DNA from 2 places in the Sporosarcina sp. P37 genome. Region 2 is predicted to be linked to the other one. Evidence: riboswitches for the same ligand, from Rfam matches in the RefSeq annotation. Region 2 holds a riboswitch; the other holds the start of a gene.
The links. A riboswitch is a leader RNA that binds a small molecule or an ion and turns the genes downstream of it on or off. The one in region 2 is predicted to bind thiamine pyrophosphate.
Positions count from the first base shown of each region.

Region 1: linked by a shared signal. The riboswitch ahead of thiC (phosphomethylpyrimidine synthase ThiC) and the one ahead of SporoP37_RS10790 (thiamine phosphate synthase) in region 2 are both predicted to bind thiamine pyrophosphate.

Region 1 is NZ_CP015349.1:2,416,427-2,424,448, forward strand. It holds gene SporoP37_RS12305 (S8 family peptidase) at 1-1,466, opposite strand, end outside; gene thiC (phosphomethylpyrimidine synthase ThiC) at 2,035-3,807, opposite strand; TPP riboswitch at 3,927-4,044, opposite strand; gene SporoP37_RS12315 (sulfatase family protein) at 4,243-5,982, shown strand; gene SporoP37_RS12320 (urea transporter) at 6,106-6,873, shown strand; gene SporoP37_RS12325 (asparaginase) at 7,157-8,022, shown strand, end outside.
Region 2 is NZ_CP015349.1:2,088,548-2,096,569, reverse strand. It holds gene ectA (diaminobutyrate acetyltransferase) at 23-547, opposite strand; gene SporoP37_RS10810 (phosphoribosylaminoimidazolesuccinocarboxamide synthase) at 1,158-1,838, opposite strand; gene SporoP37_RS10805 (heavy-metal-associated domain-containing protein) at 2,005-2,226, shown strand; gene SporoP37_RS10800 (heavy metal translocating P-type ATPase) at 2,242-4,143, shown strand; gene SporoP37_RS10795 (Crp/Fnr family transcriptional regulator) at 4,121-4,810, shown strand; TPP riboswitch at 4,869-4,977, shown strand; gene SporoP37_RS10790 (thiamine phosphate synthase) at 5,046-5,657, shown strand; gene thiS (sulfur carrier protein ThiS) at 5,641-5,847, shown strand; gene SporoP37_RS10780 (thiazole synthase) at 5,844-6,617, shown strand; gene SporoP37_RS10775 (ThiF family adenylyltransferase) at 6,614-7,630, shown strand; gene SporoP37_RS16955 (hypothetical protein) at 7,627-7,773, shown strand.

The DNA.
Region 1 (8,022 bases), 330 kb from region 2:
TCTGAAATAGTAAACTCCATCTTCACATTCTCTTTTAAGTATTTCCCATCCGCATTGCGCAAATCTTCTATCCATAAGGTATAGGTTCCGCCGAGTTCAAACAGATCATATGTCCAAACTTCCACAATCGTATTTTTTCCATTCTCATCTTTTGCCAAATTGGCGACCGTAGGCATCCTATATCCGTAACCGCTCGTAATATACACAGTCGCATCGTTCACACTGGCAGTATCTACTGCATGATTGAACTTAATTTTCCATACTTTATCCTGCGGTATATTTTTCTTCGCTGGCCATGTTTTATAGTGAGCTTCCGCTACATTCGCTTGAACCAATCCGTGGCCGTAATAAGGATCGCGGCCCAGTGTGCCCATATCAATGGAATTTTGAATTAATTTACTGCGCAGCTGGCGGTTTGTGTAGTTCGGATACTCTTCTTTCAGAAGTGCCAGCAGACCTGCTACATGCGGTGCTGCCATAGACGTTCCGCTCATGTAACCGTAGGATCCATTTTTCAATGTACTGTACACATAACTGCCTGGCGCGGTAACTTCTGTTTCTGATCCAAACGAGGAGTAATACGACACAAGGCTGTCTTCATCAATCGATCCGACTGCAATCACTTCAGAATATTTACCGGGATAATTCACGGTGTTATCACGACTATCCGTTCCGGTATTACCTGTAATCCCAACAAGTAACATACCTTCATTGTAAGCTGTCTTAATGATTTCATGAAGTCCGTAATGATTATAGTAATCATAGGTGTATAAGCTCATATTCAGGATATCCATTTCATTCGTGATGGACCAATCTATTCCTTTTATCAGATCGGAAGTTAAGAAGGAGTTGTTTCTGTCTATTACTTTTACCGCATAGAGCTCAGCATCAGGTGCTACGCCTACAACGCCTGTATGATTATTTTTTGCACCGATAATGCCCGCCACATGCGTTCCATGGTTATGATCATCCGCATAAGAACTGGTGCCCGCTACGAATGAAACACCTCCGCTGACTGTTACATCTTCATGCCGTAAAGAAATACCGCTGTCGAGCACAGCGACCTTGACACCTTTACCTGTATAATTTCTCCAAGATGACTGCGCCCGAACTTTCCGCACGCCCCAGGGAATGGTTTGATTGATGCCTTGGCTCAGACGGCCGTCAAGGGATTGGATAGGCGTATATCGTCTGATTTCTTCATCGGCTTCGACGTGTTTAACGCTTTCATCAAACTTTATTTTGTTTAGTTGTGGATCAGACAACTGAACTAATAGGGCAGGAAGATGCTTGTACGCATGTAAAACCTCGCCGCCCAGCTCCATGATTCTGTCGGGGTTGATGCTCGCATGATTTTCATAGTATACAATATACTTCCCCTCAACACTTTGAGCCTGCGCGTTTATCGTGAAGCCGGCGAAAGCAACCAACAGTGCTGCAATTAATGATGCAACTAATTTTTTCATCTGCATACCTCCTGTAAATTGATTTTATTACTCATCGATAACTTAATAGTAACAGGTGTCTGACAATTGTTCTATGTGTAATTGGAATAATATGAAATATTTCCCTGATTTACAGGTGGCGTCAAACGATACCTATTAAATGATCAAAATTTTACCTATGCATCGCACAAGTCAAACACTGCTCAGACATTTTGTAGTAAATAAATAGTTCTTCCACTGGAGGCGCTGTTTTCTTCTAGAAAGAAGCCTTCTGAATGAGAACTCATCCAGAAGGCTTTCTTTTCGTAGTTGATACATAATAATTTTACAAACCAACACCGTAAAAACTTAATTTTGTTTATGTTTAATTGCCATACAATCCTCGAACGCTGCAGAATCACTATTAATAATGGACACTCTCTGTCTTTAAGCATTTTATGCATTGCCTGTATGTTGCGGTTTCGGTATATTCGTGTATGCACTGTGCCTGCAGGAGGTCCAGCTGTTCTTCTAACAGATGAAGATTTTGGCGTTTCACAGTAATTTGATGAAGTAATTGTTCAGCTGTCATAACTCCAATCCCTCCTTATTACAGATAGATTCCGGCACCGGATTTTTTAAATTCTTCAGCTTTCTCCTTCATACCGTTTTCAACGGCAAGCTTCTCTTCTAAACTGTTATCGTCGGCGTATTTTCTAATGTCGTGTGAAATTCGCATACTGCAAAATTTTGGCCCGCACATAGAACAGAAGTGAGCGACCTTTGCTCCTTCAGCCGGCAATGTTTCATCATGATATTCCATCGCGCGTTCAGGATCCAGACTTAAATTAAATTGATCACGCCAGCGGAATTCAAAACGGGCTTTTGATAGTGCATGGTCACGTTTGTATGCGCTCGGGTGGCCTTTTGCCAAATCAGCTGCATGTGCCGCAATTTTATAAGCAATGACGCCTTCGCGCACGTCCTCTTTATTCGGCAGGCCAAGATGCTCTTTAGGAGTTACATAGCATAACATCGCTGTCCCTAACGAACCAATCATTGCCGCACCAATAGCGGATGTGATGTGGTCGTAGGCAGGAGCAATATCTGTTGTCAAAGGACCGAGTGTATAGAACGGTGCTTCCTGGCATATGTCCATTTGCTTATCAACGTTTTCTTTAATTAAATGCAGAGGCACATGTCCGGGGCCTTCTGCCATTACTTGCACATCATGGGTCCAAGCAATTTTCGTAAGCTCTCCAAGTGTTTCAAGTTCAGCGAATTGGGCCTCGTCATTGGCATCAGCGATGGAGCCTGGACGTAATCCATCTCCCAATGAAAAAGCAATATCATACTGTTTCATAATTTCACATATATCTTCAAAGTGTGTGTACAGGAAATTTTCTTTATGATGCAGCATACACCACTGGGCCATAATAGAACCGCCCCGTGAGACAATTCCGGTCACACGATGAATTGTCATAGGAATATAACGGAGCAATACACCCGCATGGATGGTAAAGTAGCTGACACCTTGCTCTGCCTGCTCAATCAACGTGTCGCGGAATACTTCCCATGAAAGGTCCTCCACTTTGCCGTTTACTTTTTCCAGCGCCTGATATAATGGAACCGTTCCTACAGGGACAGGGGAGTTGCGGATGATCCATTCACGTGTTGTGTGAATGTTCTTTCCTGTTGATAAATCCATAATATTATCTGCGCCCCAGCGTGTAGCCCATGTCATCTTTTCCACTTCTTCAGCAATGGATGAAGAAACGGCAGAATTCCCGATATTCGCATTGATTTTTACATGGAATTTACTGCCGATAATCATTGGTTCCGCTTCTGGGTGGTTAATATTCGACGGGATAATTGCCCGTCCTCTCGCGACTTCATCCCGGACCAATTCAGGCGTTACATGTTCACGGATTGCAATGAACTCCATTTCAGGTGTAATGATTCCTTTGCGCGCATAATGCATTTGCGTAACATTCATGCCGCGTTTTGCCCGTAATGGTTTGCGTTTCAGCAATGGAAATTCAGCGTCATGTTCCATTTGTTCCATTGAACGATACCCATTATCCTGTGGCTTCACTTGCCGGCCTTCATACTCTTCTACGTCATTTCGTTCAATTATCCAATTCTTTTTGATAGTCGGCAGTCCTTTTTCGATGTCTGCCTGATAACCGGCTTCCGTATATTTACCGCTTGTATCATAGACACGGAAAGGTTCATTCGCAATTTCACCTTGGTCAGTTACAGTAGGTGACAGCTCAATTTCGCGCATCGGTACGAGTATGTCTGGACGGCTTCCTCGTACGTAAATCTTTCTGCTTGCCGGAAAACATTTGTGGATATGGATTTCTTCTTTCTTCTCTTGCATGTGGTCATCGTCTCCTTTTGAGGGGGTGACATGACTCGATTCAAGTAAAGGGAATCGGCAACAAAAAAGACCAGTTCCGTAAATAGGACCTGGTCTCCAAAACGCAAAAAAATGCGCTGCTGATAAAATGAAAACTTCCCTACGCTGGTACGAGCCAGATCAGGTCCAAAGAGTCCGGAATGCGTGTACAATCATTCCATCTCAGTCCAATTACGTTGGACACCCCTAGTTATTGTATTTAATTGTGTGAACAGGAACAGTCTACCATGGCCTGCGCAGCTTTCAAAGGGTCATTATAACTATATTTGCCATGTATACCGTTATTTACATACTGTATCATTCAATCTTAGTAAATCCACAGAATTCATTCACCTGCACTCCTATCCCCAACATAACTTATTAGAGCACGGCTAAACGCAGGAAGGGGAATCATGTATGACAAGCGAATTCCATTATGGGGAGTCACAACCGAACATTTTGTTTTTAATGGTGGACCAGGATCGGTTTCCGCCTGTTTATGAAACAAAGGATCTGCAAAGATGGAGAAGAAAGAATCTGGTGGCGCAGGAACTGCTGCGGAAAAACGGGCTTTCATTTTTGAACCATTATGCAGCGAGTACGGCTTGTTCTCCCAGCCGGACCTCATTATATACAGGGCACTATCCTTCATTACATGGCGTCACGCAAACACCGGGTGCTGCAAAGGGTTCGTTCGACGCAGATCTATTCTGGCTGGATCCGAATACCGTTCCAACGATAGGGGACTATTTCCGCGCTGCAGGCTACAAAACGTTTTGGAAAGGGAAGTGGCATGCGTCGGAACCTGATATCCTCATTCCGGGCACGAAAAATTCATTGCCCAGTTACGATCAGCAGACAGGTGTGCCTAATAAAAAGAATGAGAGAATTTATCGGAAGGCAGACCGTCTGAATGAATACGGCTTTTCTGAGTGGATTGGTCCGGACCCCCATGGTGCAGATCCCAGAAATTCTGCTTCATCTGCAGGGACTGGAACGAGCGGGCGCGATGAAGTGTATGCAGCGGATGCCGTGAAACTCATAAAACAATTAGATAAAGATAGACATTGTGATAAAAAGGATACGCCTTGGTTTATTCAATGTTCATTCGTCAACCCGCACGATATCGCATTGTATGGCATGTTTTCAGCCATTTCTCCTAACTTTACTTTCGAAGTAGATCCCACACTGCCTTTCATACCTCCAGCCCCGACTGTTCACGAATCACTGCAGTCGAAACCCATGGTACAGGAAAGCTATCGGCAAACGTATCCAAAAGGGCTTCAGCCGATACATGATAATAATTTTTACCGTCAGCTGTATTACAGTCTTCAAAAAGAAGTGGATAACGAACTCTTGAAAGTCATTACGGCTCTCCAACAGTCCAGTTTTTTCGATAATACGATCATCGTGTTCACTTCGGATCATGGGGAGCAACTGGATGCGCATGGCGGCCTGTATCAGAAATGGTACACGATGTACGAAGAATCCATTCACGTGCCTCTCATCATTCATAGCCCAAAACTTTTCCATAATGCAAAGTCTACAAACATGCTAACGAGCCACGTCGACATTCTGCCTACTCTTCTGGGATTGGCAGGAATTGACGCAGCTTCTGTACAACGGAAACTATCCCGCGATCATACAGAAGCACAGCCGCTCGTTGGTAGGAATCTGACACCGCTCTTTTACGGCCGTGACCAGTTCTTTCGGGCAAATGAACCGCTGTATTTCATGACAGAAGATAATGTCTTCAAAGGGCTCAACCAAACAAACCCGATTACCGGGCGCCCTTACGAACAAGTTGTCCAGCCAAGCTCGATCGAAGCCGTCTTTGCCTCACTTCCAACGGGATGCAGCAAGGAGCATGAAATTTGGAAATTTGCCCGATACTTTGACAACCCTCAATTTTGGACAGATCCCGGAGTCAGTGATACAACACTTGTTGAGAAAGACGGATGCTTGGTAGAGGCAGTCAAAACAGAGCCGGCTGGCGATCAATTTGAACTTTACAACCTTGCCGAAGATCCGCTGGAGACGAACAATTTGGCTGATCCTGCGAATGCGACGGATGAATCAAAGGTGATTCGGTGTAAATTGGAAAAGTTATTGGCGGATGAGCGTGGTAAGAAACGGTTGGGTCCGGGAAGGCGATGAATAGAGTACGAACAGAGTACCAGGTCCCGATACAATTCTGAATTGTATCGGGACCTGGCACCTTAATAATTAGCGATTACGATATCTTCGTTTTCATTAGGGGTGATTGCATTTTTATCCGCCATGATCGGTACGCTAGTTGCGAAAATAGGCGGTGCAGATGAAACATTGGTCCGTAAAGGTTTGATGGGCTATAATTCTGTGCTTACCGGATTGGTGCTGCAAACATTTTTGACCGGGCCTACTGCCTGGGTTGTGGCACTGGTTGGCGCAGCGGTCACTGCGATACTAACCGCGACGTTAATGTATTTCTTAGGAAACCTCGGCATTCCAATCTTGACATTGCCATTTATCCTATTAACTTGGTTCACACTGCTTGCATCCTATAAACTCGAAAGCATTAAGTTAAGCGGGTCACTGTCTCCTCAAAGTTTAGCTAATTGGGAATTGAATATGGAAGGAAAAATCAATCTGCTTCAATCAACGTTTAATGGAATCGGTCAAATCTTTTTCGTTACCGAAGCCATACCTGGTCTTTTATTATTCATTGCGATATTTTGGGCTAGCAGAAAAATGGGAATATATGCGGTCATTGGTAATGTGGTCGCGTGTTTGACAGCTTTGGCATTAGCGGGGGAACATGCGCTAATCCTACTGGGGTTATATGGCTATAACGCTATTTTGACCATTCTAGCCGTATCGGTTGTGTACAACACGAAGGAAAATCGCTATGCACCTATTACAGGTGTGGCGGCGGCATGTATTACAGTTCCCCTTATGGCAAGTGTCAGCATTTGGCTATTGCCGTTGGGGCTTCCCGCTTTGACAATGCCATTTGTGCTGAGTACTTGGCTGATATTAGGCGCTAGAAAAGTTTTGCCGAAATTGTAATAGCCCTGTTTTTCAGTGCCAGGTCCCGCTGCAATTCTGAATTGTAGCGGGACCTTTTACCTTTACATTAGTTATGAAATTCATACAGTTTCTATTCCTTAGTGTGAAAACGAATTATAAAATGCGAACTAGTAGGAAAAATTATAATTCACTAAATAGTATTGACAATTCTGTTAACTTGTTTTAAGCTTTCCATATCGTTAACTGTTAGCTGTTAACAGATAACAGCTGACAACCAAATGAAAGATATATGAAGAATAAATAAAGAGTAGGTGGATTAAAAATGGAAAAGAAGAAAATTGTCATGTTAAGTACTGGCGGAACTATTGCCAGTAAAAGAAATCCGGAAACAGGTTTGCTTACGGCTGGCGTTATGTCTGGAGAAGAATTATCCAAGATGTGTGACTTACCTGAAACAATTACAGTAGACGTTCAGTCGGTATTCCAAATTCCAAGCAACCATATGAACTTTGAATATTTATATACACTTAAAGAGAAGATTGAAGAAGTGTTTCAAAATGAACAAGTTGATGGAATAGTAGTTACCCACGGTACAGATACTTTAGAAGAAACTGCTTATTTCTTAGATCTCGTAATTTCAGATGATCGTCCTGTTGTTATCACAGGTTCCCAAAGAGGACCAACTGTTATTGGAACGGATGCTTTTGTAAACTTAAGACAATCGATTATTTTAGCTGCACATCCGGAAAGCCGTAGTTTGGGAACAATTGCCTTGTTTAATGAGAGAATATTCTCAGGTCGTTATGTTCAAAAAAAGCATGCTTCCAACGTTGATGGGTTTACATCTTTCGGGTTTGGTTATTTAGGAATTGTAGATCAAGAGAAAGTCTCTTATTATCAAAAACCAATTCATAGAGAAACTTATACTATTAAAAATCCTTTGCCAGCTATTGATCTCGTTAAATGTGCACTTGGATCAGATGGGAAATTCATTGATTGCGCTTCAGAATCAGGCTCAAAAGGTATTATCATTGAGGCCCCAGGCAGAGGACACGCTCCTCCTTATATTTTAGACAGCGTGAAGCGAGCAGTTGAGAAAGGCATTATTGTAATTTTGACTACTAGCGCAGAAGAAGGAGAGGTAAAGACTGTCTATGACTTCCCGGGCAGTGCATGGAGTTTGCAGAA
Region 2 (8,022 bases):
ATTGCGGCAGCCGGCCAGTTGCTCAGAATGGACCGATACGGAACAGTTCTTCTGATTCGTGTCCGCCTCCAGGAAATTGATCTTCCGTGTAGCCTTCCGTAATTGTGCATTCTGTCTGCAAATCACGTGCCAGCCCTTTAAACAGCTTGGCAGACGGGATATTGGACGGTGTCACTGTCGCCTCCAAATACCGAATATTCCGACATGCATCACTCTGCAAAATAGCGTGCAGCATACGGGATGCCAACCGCTTGCCCCGTGCTGATTCATCGACCGCCACTTGCCAGATAAACAATGTGTCTTGGGCTTTCGGCTGAATAAATCCGGAAATGAAGCCGACGAGCTTGCCATCTTCCTCCACGATAATACTCGTTTCGCTGAATTTATCTGCCCACAGCAAATAGCTGTAAGAAGAATTCAGATCGAGAACCTGCGTATCCTTAATAAGCTGCCAGATGAACTTTCCATCTTCCACAGTCGGGATACGGAATGAGTAGGAGTCATCGCGGTTCAGTACTGCAATCGAAACCTTCTGATTTTTATCCAAACAGTTTCTCCTCCAAGTCCTGTCTTGTGCGTATGCACAAATTTTCACTATCTGCAAATATCTGGGATGTAAAGTCGCTTCTCTGCCAGGGAACGCGGCAATACTAAATTGGTTCACTGAATAATTATTGTCTGTGAGGTTTTTAAAGACCGAGCATAAGCACTCGGCAGATTCCGAATGAGAAATCTGGCGGATATAGCAAGGATACTTACGTAGAAAAGCCAAATGGAGATTCGTGCAGGCTATTTGGGTGCTAACTTTCTGCCTTGCGGTATGAAGAGCAAAAAAGAGCGCCTATACAAAAGCGGAGAGCTTTTGTTCATGAAAACAGCATGATTACTATTGATTCGCTGATATGAAAGACACTTTCATTATCTTGAATTTACTGCCATACGCATTCATCCAGCCAACGTTCACACACTGGCGAAGAAGCAAACTATGTGTCTCCTCTGACACTGGTTGTTATTATAGATAACTCTGAAAACGTTGTCAACAGTAAATATATAATTTCATTTATTTAATGAAAAAGTAAAACCTCGCCAGGTCAGTCAGCTTATAGCCTGAAGCGGAATTAAAAAAACCGGAAACGTTTTTCGTTTCCGGTTGTAATTTATGAAAATAATATCTTTTCTAATTCCATCGGTTCGATATACGTGTCACCTTTATAAACACGCATATTTCCTCCCGAAATCTCATCAATCAACATAATATTTCTTTCAGGATCCCGGCCGAATTCCAGTTTGATATCATACAGTTCCAAACCTTTTTCCGCCATCTCCGAACGCACTACCTCAGAAATTTGCTGAGTCAATTCTTTTAGCGTCGCATATTCCTCATGCGTCAAAATATGTAGCTGTGCCAAAGCGTCTTCAGATATCGGCGGATCTAGACGTTCATCGTCCTTGAGCGTCACTTCCACAAATGCATTCAATACTTGTCCTTCTTCACAGTACGCACCGTATCTGCGCAAGAAACTTCCGACCGCACGGTATCGGCAAATCACTTCTAATCCTTTACCAAAGACCGTAGCAGGCTTCACTGTCATCGTCACTTCATCAAGATCAGCACCGATGTAGTGTGTAGGCACGTTCTGCTCCGCCAATTTCTCAAAAAAGTACTGCGTCATGCGAAGACCGGATTTCCCGGCTCCTTCAATCGTCAGTCCCACTGTGTTGGCACCCGGATCGAATACACCGTCTTCCCCTGTTACATCATCCTTGAATTTCAATAGCACGTGGCCGTCTTCCAGCTGATAGACGTCTTTCGTTTTACCAGAATAGGTTAATTTCATCCGTACGATTCTCCTCTATTCATAAATGTTGTACTACCTATTCAGTATAAAGCACTTCGGCAAGAAGAAAAAGTCCTGATTGTCTAAACTTGATTGGCGTCAAGGCGGCATATATAAAAACGTCCTATACTTAAGTTAACAAATACAAACCAAAAGGATGAGAGTAATGAAAAAAGTTGTATTTTTAATGGAGCCATTCAGTTGTCCGTCATGTATCAAAAAAATTGAAGGTGCACTATCCCGTGCGAAAGGCGTACAGCAAGTAAAGGTTTTATTCCACTCGAGTAAAATCCGAGTAGAGTTTGACGAATCCATTATCACTGCTGATGACTTGCAGGCACTGATTGAAAATCTCGGTTACCCTGTGCTCAGCAAAAAGATTTCATAACAAGGAGGTATTCCAATGAATGCCAAACAAACGGTTCGTATTACGTCCCTTTCCGCGATATTACTTGGAGCTGCCATTATTCTGCACTTCGCAGGCTGGCACGAGGCCCGTCAGATTACACTGATTGCTGCCACGTTTATCGCCGGAACTCCAATCGCGATCAAGGCATGGAAAGCTATTCGCATGAAAGCTTTCAGCATTGAGCTTCTCGTCACCATTGCGGTGATCGGGGCGCTCTTCATCGGTGAATATGTAGAATCCGCCGCGGTCACTTTCCTGTTTTTATTCGGCGCACTGCTGGAAATTCGCACGATGGAGAAAACCCGCTCCTCTCTCAAATCCCTTACTGATCTGGCGCCGCTTGATGCAAGTGTTTGGCGCGGCGGTGAATGGGTAACGATTCCAGTGGAAGAAGTGGAGCCCGGTGACCGGGTCATTGTCCGCTCAGGCGAAAAAATTCCAGTCGACGGCCCGATTATTTCAGGTACCGCATCTATTAACGAAGCAGCAATTACAGGAGAGTCGGTCCCCGCTTCTAAAACGCTGGATGATCAAGTATTCAGCGGTACATTGATCGATCATGGCTATATTGAAGTGCTGGCAGAACGCATCGGCGACGATACTGCATTCGCCCGTATTATTGAGCTGGTCGAAGAAGCGCAGGAAGCCAAATCTAAAACCGAAAAGTTTCTGGAGCGTTTCGCCAATATCTACACACCTTCCATCGTCATTCTGTCGATTGTCGTTTATCTGTTCACACGAAATATCGAAATGACACTGACATTCCTGGTTATTGCCTGTCCGGGTGCTCTCGTCATATCCGCACCCGTCTCTATTGTGGCGGGAATTGGTAACGGCGCGCGTCACGGGGCACTCATTAAAGGCGGCGACGTAATGGAGCAATTAGCCAAAATTGATACCGTCGTCTTCGACAAAACAGGCACATTGACGAAAGGACGCCCTGGCGTTACAGATATCCATAGCTGGAATATGGATAAAGATGAGCTGCTGCGCCTCACAGCGGAAGCTGAATTCATGTCAGAGCATCATTTAGGTCAGGCCATTGTCCGGGAAGCAAAGAAACGATTCATTCAATTGCAGCACAAAGCTCAAAACACAGAAGTGATCAAAGGCAATGGAATTTCCGCCAAAGTAGAAGGTAAGCAGCTTGCCGCAGGTAATCGTAAATTGATGGAATCGCAAGGTACAGTCATTCATCCGGAAATAGAGGCTTATGCAGCCCAGCGCGAAAAAGCAGGTAATACTGCCGTATTCATCAGTGTTGGAAATGAAATTGCAGGCATTATTTCTATTGCGGATCAAATTCGGCCGGAAGCAGAAGCTGCACTGGCCAAGCTCCGGAAGAACGGCATCAAGCAAATGATCATGCTGACAGGCGATAATGTGCATACCGCCCGTCTCGTCGGCGAACAGCTGGGGCTTGATCAAGTGCATGCTGAACTGTTGCCCGAAGATAAAGTGGCAGCCGTTTCAAAATTGAAAGAACAAGGTTACCGGGTTGCCATGGCAGGTGACGGAATTAACGATGCACCAGCAATTGCTGCGGCAGATATCGGACTGGCGATGGGTGAAGGCGGAACGGACATTTCCATGGAGACAGCAGACATCGTCTTGATGGCCGACCGTCTCGACCAATTCTCTCACGCCTATGCATTATCGAAAGCGACTGTTAGAAATATGAAGCAAAACACATTCTTCGCAGTCGGCACAGTATTCTTGCTGCTCATTGGTGTGCTTTTCGGTAAAGTCTTCTTGGCGTCAGGCATGCTCATCCATGAAGCAAGTGTGCTTCTGGTGATCCTGAACGCAATTCGGTTAATACGGTATACTAGTGATAAACCATCTAACCGACATCAAAATGAGGTGAAAGCGAATGAATCAGCACCAGCACGATGACCCTATGCCCTACTATTCCTGCGTGTCCCGGGTGCCTTTGTTTAATCATCTGGAAGAGCAGCAGATGGACCGCATTGTAGAACTTGCACACAGCGCGTCCCACTCACGCGGTGCAACTATTTACCGGGAAGGCGACCATCCACAAGGATTATATATTTTGCATAAAGGCCGGATCAAAATTTACCGCCTGTCGGAAAACGGCAAAGAACAATTAGTGCGTATTTTAGAGCCCGGTGATTTCACAGGCGAACTGTCACTATTTGACGCCAAACCGCATGACGCTTATGCAGAAACGCTTGAGCCTGCGGAATTATGCATTATTGGACGCGATCAAATGCAGAAGCTTCTGCAAGAGCACCCTGCGATTTCATTGAAAATGCTGGAAGAGTTTTCTCATCGACTGGCAGGTACAGAACAGCGGGCCGCACGGATTGGAATGGAATCCGCCGAGACACGGCTCGCCCTGTACTTGGCAGATTTATCAGAAGAGCAGCAGCAACTGACGGTGGAACTGCCGATGAGCCGCAAAGACTTGGCTTCCCATATCGGCACGACGCCTGAAACGATCAGCCGAAAATTAAGCTTTTTTGAAGATTCGGGCTGGATCCGGCAGTCCGGCACGAAAACTGTGCATATTCTCGATTTGGATAAGTTATTGCTAGTATAAAAGAAGCCCTTTTCATTAAGGAATGTAAATGATATGCTAGATGAGAAAAACAAAATATTTTGACCATTAGGGGAATCCTTTACAAGGACTGAGAAAAGAGTGTGGCTCTGAAACCCTTATTACCTGAACAGGTTAGAACCTGCGGAGGGAAGTGGCACGTCGCATCGTATCTATTTCTGTCGACACATCCACCACTTTCCGATTCGGGAAGTGGTTTTTTATTGGAGTGGACCGCATGAAGTTAATTGGCGTTACCGGAGACTGTCTTACGAACGATGAGCTGCTGAAGAATTTACAGCAGGCCGAGCCGTACCTTGACGCTGTGATTCTGCGCGAAAAGTCCAAGACAGATGAACAGTTGACTGATTTGATAATACGTCTGAAGGACAGGAATTTCCCGCTTGCTAAACTTATCATTCATGCCAGACCGAGTTTGGCAAGTATGTTGTCTGTCCCGCGGGTTCAGCTGACTGGTTATGGACTGTCTGTCACAGATGCACAACGGGATTATCCGAATATTTCATTCGGCTGCTCGGTACATTCCCTGCATGAGGCACTGCAAATGGAGCAAAACGGGGCAGATTGGCTGCTCTATGGACATGTTTACGAGACTGCATCAAAACCCGGGCTGCCTCCGCGCGGCACGAAGGAATTATTTGAAATCGCGTCGGCGTGTACTATTCCGGTGTATGCGATCGGCGGAATCCATCCGCATCATCTGACAGATCTGCAGCGGCATCATGTGGCTGGCGCTGCATTATTATCCCCTATGCGCTCATCAGACGCATTACGGAGTTATCGGACGGCAGTTGAAAAAGGAGAGATAGCTAATGAAGAAGATCATTGATTTGAACGGAAAGTCTTATTCCGTTGTGCCGGAAGTGGAAACGGTCCAGCAGCTGCTTACGCATCTGGAACTCAGTGACCGCATTTTGATAGTAGAGCAGAATAAAGAAATTTTGCAGAAAGACAGCTACGATGCACCGATCATGGACAGAGACCAAATTGAAATCATACATTTTGTAGGAGGCGGATAAAGATGTTACAAATTGCAGACAAGAAATTCTCTTCACGTTTATTATTAGGAACAGGCAAATACCCTTCATTTAACGTACAAAAGCAGGCAGTGGCTGTATCGGAAGCCGATATTTTGACGTTTGCTGTTCGCAGAATGGATATTTTTGAAGCATCACAGCCGAATTTCCTGGAGCAGTTGGATTTAACGCGCTACACGCTTCTTCCGAACACGGCAGGCGCAAGCACCGCGGAAGAAGCAGTGCATATTGCACGGCTGGCGAAAGCTTCCGGACTATGTGACATGGTGAAAGTGGAAATTATCGGCTGCAGCCGTTCATTGCTGCCTGATCCTGTCGAGACATTGCGCGCGTCTGAAATGTTGCTGGACGAAGGTTTTATTGTATTGCCTTATACGTCAGATGATGTGGCGCTCGCCAGAAAGCTCTGTGAATTAGGGGTCCATGCGGTTATGCCTGGTGCTGCACCAATCGGTTCGGGCAAAGGCATTTTGAATCCGCTGAATCTGTCTCTTATCATTGAACAGTCAAATGTTCCCGTCATCGTTGATGCAGGCATCGGCTCTCCGAAAGACGCGGCATACGCAATGGAACTGGGGGCTGACGGTGTATTGCTGAACACGGCAGTGTCGGAAGCGGCAAACCCTGTCATGATGGCAGAAGCAATGAAGTTGGCGATTGAAGCGGGGCGTCTCGGTTATAAGGCGGGACGCATGCCGGAACGTGATTACGGCGTCGCAAGCAGTCCAATTGAAGGACTTGTAACCAATTGATCGGGAAATACTCACGGCAGGAACTGTTTGCGCCGATCGGGCCGGTCGGTCAGCAGCGCATCCGTGAAGCGAAAGTATTTGTTCTCGGCGCAGGCGCGCTCGGTTCAGCGGGTGCTGAAATGCTTGTCCGCGCGGGCATCGGTGAACTGACGATTGTCGATCGGGATATTTTGGAATGGACCAACCTCCACCGCCAGCAATTGTATACAGAACAGGATGTCATTTATCAATTGCCGAAAGCGATTGCAGCCGAAAGCCGATTGCGTGCCATTAATAGTGATGTGAAAATTCGCGGCATTGTCGCCGATGTGACGCCTGAAAATGTTCTCGAGTTATTCGAAGGCCATCAGTTCATCTTGGACGGCACCGATAATATCGAGACTCGCCTTCTGGCAAATGACGCAGCTCTTCAATTAGGGATCCCCTTCTTCATGGGTGCATGCGTCGGAAGCTACGGCCTGACATTTCCGATTGGCGTCAAAGAAGACGAACCCTGCCTGCACTGTCTGCTTGAAGCCTTGCCGCCGCAATCTTTAACTTGTGATACCGTTGGCGTCATTGCACCGATTGTCGTCACAACAGCTGCACGTCAAACAGCAGAACTGATGAAATGCATGACAGGCGCAACAATGGAACCGCGCCTCGAATCCGTGGACTTATGGACCGGGGAACGTGCAGCGATGAATGTGCAAAGCATGAAGAAGCCTGAGTGCCCGAGCTGTTCCGCACATCCCGCGTATCCTTATTTGTCCGCCCGGGAAGTTGTCCGCACCGCTGTACTCTGCGGGCGTGATACGGTTCAGCTGACATGGCCGAAAGATCGTCAAGTGGAGCTTGTTTCATTCGCAGAATCCATTCAGGGTATCGTCTCTAATTTGAAACAGAACCCTTATTTAGTGTCTTGCGAATATAACGGCAGCCGGCTCGTACTTTTCCGTGACGGCCGCATGCTCGTTCACGGCACGAAAGATGTCACGGCCGCAAGGAAAATCGCGGCGGGATTATTGGGGTGAATGAGCGGTTGACGGGCGGCTATGAGCGCTTGAGGGAGTGTGTTGAGCGCGCGGCGGGACTTTATGAGCGCTTGCGAGGCCTCATTGAGCGCTTAACCAGGCTTTATGAGCGCTTGAGAAACCTCATTGAGCGCTTAACGTGACTTCATGAGCGCTTGCCAAACCTCATTGAGCGCTTAACGTGACTTCATGAGCGCTTGCCAAACCTCATTGAGTGCTTAACCTGACTTCATGAGCGCTTGCCAAACCTCATTGAGCGCTTAACCTGACTTCATGAGCGCTTGCCAAACCTCATTGAGCGCTTAACGTGACTTCATGAGCGCTTGCCAAACCTCATTGAGTGCTTAACATGACTTCATGAGCGCTTGCCAAACCTCATTGAGCGCTTAACC